Regions from separate parts of the Pontibacillus sp. ABV4_188 genome, predicted to be linked through region 3. Evidence: riboswitches for the same ligand, from Rfam matches in the RefSeq annotation. Region 3 holds a riboswitch; each other region holds the start of a gene.
What was found. Region 3 has a riboswitch for cyclic di-GMP ahead of ACYX4O_RS14820 (competence type IV pilus major pilin ComGC). Riboswitches for the same ligand answer to the same signal wherever they lie in the genome.

Region 1 (3,280 bases), 810 kb from region 3:
AACTTCATTGATATCCCCACTCCTCTTCACGTTTAAAGTGACTTTAACTTTGGTCCCTACATCTACATGACTTACAATAGAATGTTTGCCATTATACTGATTAGCAAGCTCGCGAACATTCTTTATCCCTAAACCTCCCCCTTTTCTATAAACATGCTCCACATCAAAACCAGTTCCATTATCTTCTATAAACAAATGAACCTTATTCTCCAATTTATTTACGTTCACTTCGATAACAGTTGCCTTCCCGTGACGTATGGCATTTCCAATTGATTCAACAACAATACGGTAGATGACTCTTTTTGTATCCATTGATAAATCCTCCAGACTAGGACATATACTTTTTCGAATCGTTATATCATTGAGTTCGGCTACATGATCCAGATAATATATAAGCTTACTACCGAACGCCATTTCTGTTTGTTTAGTTGAGCTCAATTTATAAATACATTTTCTTAATTCGGTAGCGGCTTCTCTTGAGAATTCTTCAACCATCAACAACTTGTCTCTAATTTCTTCATCAATCTGTCCCTGGTTTATAGCATGCATGGCATAATTTATGCTAAACAATCGTTGAGAAACGCTATCGTGTATTTCGTTCGCAATGCGATTTTGTTCTTCCAGAAGGAGAAGTTGAGAGTTTACCTCTTCATATGAAATCCTTTCATATGTAATGGCACACAGTTTTCCAAGAAAGCTAAGTTGTTTATTAATAAACTCAAGTTCTTCCTTATTCGCATCCTCGATTTCCACTCCTAGAATCCCGTATCTCTGAAACGAAGTGGTAACCCCTACAATCACCAGTTTTTTAGAATTAAATGTCACAAGCTTGGGTGATCCACTATACAAGTTGGATGCACGAATCAAGTACCTACCTAAGTCCGCTGTTCCTGAGTATTGGAGAGGATTTGTATAAAGAGCTTGGGAACCGCCCTCTCGGCTAACTCTTTCATTCAAATAGAAAGCAAAAGTACAATCTGTTAACCTACGTGCATAAGACAGAAAATTCTGAATTATGACATTGTACGACTCATGACTATTTATGCCTTCTAAGATCTTATAAAGATCCATGATATGATCCATTCCCTGCTGCGCCTTTTGATTCGCGACATTAAGCTTCTTATTCATGTCTGACAAGTGGTTAGACTGTTGATCAAGTTTGTTATTTTTCCACTTAAGCTCCTTAAGCACTACTGAAAATAACTGCACAGCTAATGTTATCAATATATAGGCTAAACCATACAACAGAGCAGAACTCAGACTTAAAGTTCCTTGAGCAGAAAAGTAATAAAGGAAAAGTAGATAGAAAGATAAATAAAGCCAACAGTACAAAAGAGGCAAAATATGAGCTGCCAGCAATACAGGGTTTAATGCATACCACACAAAAATCCCATTCAACCCTCCGCTCGGTAGTAAGAGTAAGGTAATCCCAACAGTTTCAATGATCAAAAGCGTATTTAACTTCCAAGGGACATCCTTAGCTCTTTCATAGAGCCAAACAATTAAGAGCGAAGAGGATAAAATCAGCAAAAGGACAAGTATCATATTTATTATAGATAGGTAATTATCCATTAAGAGGTAAAATATAAAAGAGATAAAGATAGACATGAAACGATAGACATGTAAGACATTATTATAATTCATATCAAACCGAATGGGTAAACCAACTAAGGCTAACATTATGTACGCACCTTTCAAAAGGATTGGGGAAGACAATCGTTATAACAAACAAAAAAGCCTTCCCAATGAAAGCCGAACCGGTTGCACTACTGGCTCCGTGTATCCAAAGTGCCCAAAATAAGAATACACTTCATTACCTTTCGTCTATATCTAAAGTAATACTATGTGGGTAATTCTGTAAACCACAAAAACTAGACATCTCCCAACCTTATATCTCAACTCTCATGGATAATCGCTAGACCTCGACATTATTTGATGTTGGATACATGGGTAATCTGTCAGTCTTTGCCACAAACTAAAACTTAAAACGTTTGGTTATTTATTCCTATTATATATCATAATGAATGATCGTCCATTACACTAAAGTAGTATTCTTCTTATCCAATCGTTCCTTTTCAGAAACCACAAGTAGTATAGAAAATCACTCTTATTCATGGCGAGCTTTCAAACATTCTCCACTACAATACAATTAGATTCACCAAACTTAATCGGGGAGATGGTTGTATGAAAGCACCAAAGTTTATTACGACTGCAGTTATTGCAGGAATGATGGTTACAGGAGCAGGTTATGCGTATTGGACAGATGCTTTAACGGTAGATAATACGGTTTCAACTGGGGAATTTGATGTAGAGTTTGTTGATGAGGGCTTCCTTCCTTTACAGTTAGCAGTAGATACGACAGGAGAAACAAAATATATGATGGATAGTACAATATCACAAGATGCTGATCAATTAACTGTTAACTTTGAGAACATGTACCCTGGTGCTATGGGACTTTATGCAGCTAAGGTAGAGAACACTGGTTCTATTCCAGCTAAGCTTAAAAACGTTGAAGTGGACTTTTCTGAAGCAGCGGGAGTCTTAGCTAATGACATGAAAGCTGCTGGTGGTTACGTACACTTCGATGAAAACAATAATTATAAGGGCGGAAAGTTCTTCATCGGTAATTTGAATAACCTAGAAACTAAATTAGATACAATGCTTCAGAATCTACAAATGGAACCAGGCGATTATATCCTATTCGATATTCCAGATGAGTATAAAGATGAAGTAGCTGCTGAAATTCCTGCTTACAATCCTGATGAGCAAAATTGTATCATTTTTTACCTAGATCATAACTCTAATAATGATTCAGAAAACCTTACCACTCAGTTCGATATCAAATTTAACTGGGAACAGCATAACGCACAGTAAAAGATATCACCCCAACCCGGATGATCGTTATGATCGTGCGGGTTTTCTTATGCACTAAACAACAAATGGTACCCAAAAGTAGTACACCTATCTCTAAAAAAGTATAAAGCAAGACTATCCTTAAGTATGGCGCTTTAGCTTTCTTATCATAGTAATCTATTAACTGTAAGCAATAATCAAATCACATTTAAGGGAGAGATTGTTTTGAAGGGTACTAAATTTGTAGCTTCTGCAGTTATTGCAGGAATGATGGTAACAGGTGCTGGATATGCTTATTGGACGGATGCATTGACTGTGGATAACACGGTTTCAACTGGGGAGTTAAATGTTGCTTTTGATGATAGTAAAACTTCTATCGCAAGTGCAGAGAGCGGTACAGAATACGTGGTTGTAGAAGAAACGCCAG
Region 2 (3,280 bases), 1.1 Mb from region 3:
GCCTTGGAATCCTATGAACCTTCTTTAGTAAGAAGTGCCATTCCGAATTACTTTGTGTCTAAACTTGCCTCACAACATGTGAAGGTGATCCTTTCGGGAGAAGGAGCTGACGAGATTTTTGCAGGTTATGAATATATGAAGAAATTTCAGACGACAGAGTCTCTTAATGAAGAAATCATTCGGATCATAAATACCCTTCATAATATTAACTTACAACGGGGAGACAGAATGAGTATGGCTCACTCCATTGAACTACGCGTGCCGTTCTTAGATTTAGAATTAATTGAAACAGCTTTACGTATTCCGTCTGAACAAAAGCTTCATACGGCAGAACAAATGGAGAAAACCATATTGCGAGAATCATTTGATGGAGTATTACCGGACCAGGTATTGTGGAGAAAGAAGGAAGAATTTTCAGCTGGTAGTGGAGCATTAGATTTGCTTGAAACCTATGCTGAGGAAACAATATCCGATTCAGAATTAGCTCGTATTAACACAGCAGCTCCGGTGGATATCCGCAGTAAACAAGAAGCTCTGTTTTATCGTTATTTCATTGAGTATTTCCCGGAACAATCAGCCCTTGAAACCGTAGGTAAATGGGCTACAGCATAACGGGCGTCTTATAGCATATCCAATTATTCGGTTATATGTTTTATACGCTTCAAGGTTGGGAACATATAGGTATAACCCAAAACAAAAAAGGAGCGATAATACATGAGAGAATACACAGTAGCACCCAACAAAGATGCAACAGAATGGTATGTAAAAGTAGAGGACGTAGCTCCTACTGACAAGTATGAGAAGAAAGATAAAGCCATTGAGAAAGCAGAAGAAATGGCTCAAGAACACAAACCAAGTAAATTGTACATTCTTGATAAATATCATGAGATTGAAGAAGAGCGCTCATTCTAAGCTCTCCTCTTATCTCGCAAAAAAGAAGCTGCCAGATGGCAGCTTCTTTTTTGTCTTAGCTCTGTTAAAGGTTATTGTTGTTAATCTTTATAACAAGCTAGGGCAGGGTAGTTGAAAGCTCGAAGCTGAAAGAGTGTTTCCGTTTTCTGCCACTTTGCCTTTTAACCGAAACAAAGACCACTGATTGGTAAGATAATCAGTGGTCTTTTGGTCGGGTGGGAGTCACCCCACAATAAGGGCTTGAGGCTTGCCAATATAGTACCCTTGAGCTACATCAATCCCGATCTCTTTGGCTAACTTAAGGTCATCCCCTGTCTCGATCCCTTCTAATACGACCGTTGTATCTCCTTTAAAATAATCTGTGAAAAGGGAGACTAGTTTTTGCTTTTTATCACTTGTAGCTAGGTCGGTAGCAAAATAGCGATCAAGCTTCAAGTACTCTGGTTCCATTTCAACTGCTTTCTTTAATGAAGTAGCCCCTTGTCCAAAATCATCAATTGCAAATTGAATTCCCATCTCCCGTAAAGTGTGAATACGAGTGGGGAGAAGGGGAGACTCCCACATGGCCTCCTCTTCCTTCGCTTCATTCATCTCGAAAACGATAGATGGGACAGGAGAAGAAGGAGCGTCTAGCATAGAGTGCATAAATCGGATGAAGTTGGGATGAAGAAGGGTAGACATAAACATATTTAGAAACAGTTTTTGATTATTAAGCTGATTAGAATAATGCGTAAAGGCTTTTTCGATCGACATGGTATCAAGTTTATAGAGAGTGTTCGATTGCATAGCAATTTTAAAAAGGGCTTCAGGACTAGATTGTATAGTAGAGCGTAGCAGAGCCTCATATCCATAAATAGCATCATCGGCCAGGTGATGAAGGGGCTGATAATTGTGAAATAGACGGTTTCTCTTTAAAAGTTCAAAAATATTCATAAAATCCCCCGTGTTCAAATGGTTGTGATGGATCACATTCTAATAATTTATAATGATTAGGGTGAAACGAAATCACGAAAATAAATGAATACTCATTCAAAGGCTTTTGAAGCTAAAAAAACCCCATTGAGTAAAAATCAATGCGGCCGGTTGCGCTACTAGCTCGACCAACCATAAGCGCCCAAATATAGATTGGTTTCAAAGCTTCCTGTCGTATTATGTAGAAACTAGTACTATTATCATAGCAATATTTACTTAGCAAATAAAGGTTAATTGTTTAAATTTTTACACAAATTAAAGACTGGCTTTACATTTTAACGTTGGAGGGTGTAGGAATAAAAGGCTAAGAGACCATTTTCTGATTGGTCCTTAGCCAGATTCCTTATTACCACAATAAATTAAGGAGGCGGTCATTGATGAGATTAGTGTTGATGGGACAAGCATCTGCGTTGCGGCCATATTGCCAACCCCATACATTCGATTTACATGAAAGTTTAGCGGGTGTGTATTTCGGTGCTTTACGTGCTCTTGTAACTCCAGTTTCCGGTTCTACACTGCATAGAACGGACTGTAGAGACACTTTATTATCCTTTGAGGTTGCTTTACAAAAGGCTTCATTAAATTTTCCATTTGTAGGATCGCAAGTAAACCCAGGTTGATATCCCGAAGCGTGCATGCCTTCGACGTAGCCTCGAATCCAGGACTCATCAACTTTAAAGAAATTTTCAACGTTCGCAAACAAAACCTTTCCTTTAGGGAAATTTAAACGTCTGGCATGAAACACAGCGTTTTGAGCAATAACTTTCCCTTTCCTGTACCCTGTAGCCTCCGTGAAATTATTATAAATGGCCATAACTTTTGTGCCGTTATTATGCAACCGTTCAATTTCGGAGACCGTTAATCCTTCTGATACCTCAGGAACTGTTGATAAATATCTCCCCCAGTATTTAGGCTTTCCATATTTCTTTAGTACACAGTCATATAACTCTTTCGTGGCTTCTTGTGTAGAATCCACTCCCCATTGATAAGCCATGTTGTGCTCCTCTCTGCATCAGAAAAATATTCCAAAATCACCTCTGACCCGCTAATATAAAACCTATATACATTCTATTCAAAAGAAGAAAGTAGGTGTTTCACTTGAGTATTTATCTTTTGCTATCGTTTCTAGGAGCTGCTGTAGTGCTCACACTGATGCCTGGACCGGATAATTTATTTGTGTTAGCCCAAAGCATTTCTCAAAATAAAAGAGCAGGTATTGCTACAACATTTGGATTATGTACAGGGATACTCGTCCACACACTAGCAGCAGCTGTTGGAATCACAGCTCTTGTCTATCAATCTGCGCTAGCTTTTATGGTAGTCAAATACGCTGGGGCAGTTTATTTGCTATATCTAGCATGGCAAGCATTTAAAGAAGAAGGTGGGGATCTTCAGG
Region 3 (3,280 bases):
GAAAATTAAACATACTCACGTCACCTGCCTTTCTGATTAGAATAACTGAAGATACCAATCAATAATAGGAGCTTTAAAGAAATAACTCGTGAGTGCCCCCAACACAATGTATGGACCAAACGGCACCGGCTTTTTCCGATCAATCTTTTTAAACAAAAGCAATACGCCACTTATAACCGATCCGTATAAAGTCGAGAGGAAAAAGGCTAACAACACACCAGGAAGTCCAAGCACAATGCCAATAACACCAAACAGTTTCATATCTCCACCACCCATACCACCTCGGCTGGCGATAATTATGATGGCTGTTAGAATAAGCCCTGTTGCTGCTCCAGCTACCGAACCCCACCATGGGTCGAGAGGGGAAATAACTCTCCCTATTATGAGTAAGGGTAAGAAAAAGAGTAGGATTACATTAGGGATAAGCATGTAGGTTAGGTCGGTTACGGTAATAATCACCAGCAACGAGGTGAAAAGAAGGGCCACGATGAGTTCAGTTGAGAAGCCGAAAAGTATAAAGCTGTAAGCATACAAAAATCCCGTAGCCGCTTCGACTATCGGGTATAGGGGTGAGATGCTTGTTTTGCAGTTGCGGCATTTGCCTTTTAGCGTGATGTAGGAAAAGACAGGGACTAGATCAAGACAATTTAGGATGTAGTTGCAGTTAGGGCAATGTGACCGCGCTTGAGTAAACATTTGCTTCTGTGGTACACGTAAACCAACTACGTTAAAAAAAGATCCTAGAACAATACCGAATATTGTAAAATAAAAAAGAATATATAAGTTCATCATTTTAACCTCGATATAAAAGAGTGGAAGCCCCCCATAAATGGGGGACTTCATATGTGTTTTACAAATTATCCACCCACTTTAGTGACGTCGCTCCGAGTTAATGAATCTACATCTGTACTAGAGATAGTGTAACCATTTGTAGTAATTTCAACTTTATATCCAGTTACATCTCCTCCACTATCTGTTTGTGGAGTTACTGTTCCTGATGTTATTTTACCATTACTCTCTAAGTACCCCGCATCTACCATATCCGCAACTGACTTAGCGGTAGTTCCTACACCTTCTTCTAACGCACTCATAGATCTATAAGCTTCTACCAATTGCTCAGCAGAACGAATAACCGCATCTTTTTTACTGTTTTCAACCACATTTGCAATACTAGGCACAGCAATTGCAGCTATAATCCCTAAGATTACAATTACCGCGAGTAGTTCAATCAGCGTAAAACCTTTCTCATCTTTGTTCATCAGTTGACGAAACTTGTTTAACATGAGTCTGTTCTCCCCTTTTTTTTATAATAAATAATTATGAAACACTCGTTACAAAAACGACCACACCATAAACCTATCTCCTATTATGTACGGTCGGTTGCACTACTCGCTCCAGGGTGGCTAAGTGCCCATATACAGCCAACCTATCGTTGCTTCCGATGGTATGTTGGTACGTGTAATCATCTACACCTATTATAGTAAATCTATCTCATTATTACCACTATTATCTTATGAAATTAGCACATTTACCCAATTTGTTCAAAAATAGAGAACATTGGAATGGCAATGGCTGCTACAATGCCGCCGACGATCAGCGCAAGGAAGGCAATCATAACTGGTTCTATTAAACTTTTAATGCGATCTGTTGCGTAATCAAGCTCAGATTCATAGAAATCAGCTACTTTCCCTAGCATATGATCTAAAGAACCAGAGCTCTCCCCAACAGAGACCATTTGTGTTACAAGCGGAGGGAAAATCCAATGCTTTTGCATCGGAGCGGCCATCGATTCTCCCTTCTCAAGGGATTTTCTTGTCGTTTTCAAGACCGATTCGACAACTTTATTGCCGACGATGCGTTCTGTAATATACACCGCCTGTAAAATCGGCACAGAGCTATTAAATAATGAGCTCATTGTCCGAGTCATACGAGCGAGTACCGCCTTTTGAATAAGAGGGCCGAATATAGGAATCCTTAATTTCATAAGGTCTAGACCATAGGAGAATCGCGGGTACTGTTTCATATACTGAATGCCGCCATAAAGGAGGAGTGGAATGACAATAAACAGCCACCACATACTCTGAGATAGTTCCCCTAAGCTCATTACAAATTGCGTAATCGGAGGGATATCGCCTCCAAAGGATAAGAACATATCCGCAAACCTGGGCACGACGAAGCTTAATAAGAAGATCACGATCCCAATGGCAATAACCAATACAACAACCGGGTACGCGAGGGCTGAAATGACCTTTTGGCGTGTGTCGTACTGCTTTTCATAATAAGCAGCAAGCCGGTCTAAAATTTCATCAAGGTTACCCCCGGCCTCACCGGCGCGAACCATATTTACAAACAAATCGGGGAAAATCTTTTGATGCTTTTCTGCTGCATCTGAGAAGGAAAGACCTCCTTCAAGATCTTCTGCTATTTGAGTGAGAGCACGCTGTAGTGCCTTACTCGATGTTTGTTCTTTTAATATATAAGTAGATTGAATGAGAGAAATTCCTGATTCAAGCAGCGTTGCAAATTGGCGAAGGTAAATGACAAACTCTTTATTTTTCACCTGACTGCCTAGTTGAATATCTTTATACAATATGCTGTTTAGTTCATTAATGGTGGCAACGGTCATCCCGTCTTCTTTTAATTTCCCAACAGCTTCTCGTTTAGAGTCAGCTTTTATACGTCCTTCCTTCATCTTTCCCTTAGATGTACGGGCTTTGTACTTGAAGTAAGCCATATGCCTATTGCCCCCTCTCTTCTAAAAACGGAGCGGCCGCTTCTGTTGTGATGACCCCTTCCTCTACTAAAGCACGGACAGAAAAATCAAGAGTGTGCATGCCTTGAGCTTTGGACGTCTGAATAATGTTTGGAATCTGGTGAATCTTCTCATTCCGGATAAGGTTCTTAACAGCGGACGTATTCATAAGAATCTCAGTCGCAGCACGTCTCCCTTTCTTGTCCTTACGCTGAAACAAGCGCTGAGACACAATGGATTGAAGGACACTAGCTAGTTGTATCCGCACTTGGGTTTGCTGATTCGGAGGAAAGACGTCAATAATTCGATCAATAGTGCTTGCTGCCCCGGTAGTATGAAGCGTTCCTAGTACCAGATGTCCTGTTTCAGCAGCTGTGATGGCTGTAGAAATGGTCTCTAAGTCTCTCATTTCTCCGACTAAAATGACGTCAGGATCCTGGCGCAAACAAGCACGCAAGCCGTTGGCAAAGTTGTTCGTATCAAATCCGACTTCACGCTGATCGATAATGGAATAGCGGTGAGAGTGTA

Region 1: it holds a riboswitch for cyclic di-GMP, as region 3 does, so the genes downstream of both, ACYX4O_RS18510 (sensor histidine kinase) here and ACYX4O_RS14820 (competence type IV pilus major pilin ComGC) in region 3, are expected to answer to the same signal.
Region 2: it holds a riboswitch for cyclic di-GMP, as region 3 does, so the genes downstream of both, ACYX4O_RS19715 (EAL domain-containing protein) here and ACYX4O_RS14820 (competence type IV pilus major pilin ComGC) in region 3, are expected to answer to the same signal.

What each region holds. Positions count from the first base shown of each region.
Region 1 is NZ_CM149975.1:3,670,926-3,674,205, forward strand. Features, by position in the region: gene ACYX4O_RS18505 (response regulator) at 1-8, opposite strand, end outside; gene ACYX4O_RS18510 (sensor histidine kinase) at 1-1,680, opposite strand, end outside; cyclic di-GMP riboswitch class II at 1,747-1,830, opposite strand; gene ACYX4O_RS18515 (SipW-dependent-type signal peptide-containing protein) at 2,185-2,874, shown strand; gene ACYX4O_RS18520 (SipW-dependent-type signal peptide-containing protein) at 3,079-3,280, shown strand, end outside.
Region 2 is NZ_CM149975.1:3,934,736-3,938,015, reverse strand. Features, by position in the region: gene asnB (asparagine synthase B) at 1-612, shown strand, start outside; gene ACYX4O_RS19720 (DUF2188 domain-containing protein) at 715-912, shown strand; gene ACYX4O_RS19715 (EAL domain-containing protein) at 1,135-1,845, opposite strand; cyclic di-GMP riboswitch class II at 1,985-2,063, opposite strand; gene ACYX4O_RS19710 (glycoside hydrolase domain-containing protein) at 2,231-2,878, opposite strand; gene ACYX4O_RS19705 (LysE family translocator) at 2,983-3,280, shown strand, end outside.
Region 3 is NZ_CM149975.1:2,863,471-2,866,750, forward strand. Features, by position in the region: gene pilM (type IV pilus biogenesis protein PilM) at 1-13, opposite strand, end outside; gene ACYX4O_RS14815 (prepilin peptidase) at 37-843, opposite strand; gene ACYX4O_RS14820 (competence type IV pilus major pilin ComGC) at 858-1,283, opposite strand; cyclic di-GMP riboswitch class II at 1,366-1,448, opposite strand; gene ACYX4O_RS14825 (type II secretion system F family protein) at 1,529-2,734, opposite strand; gene ACYX4O_RS14830 (type IV pilus twitching motility protein PilT) at 2,739-3,280, opposite strand, start outside.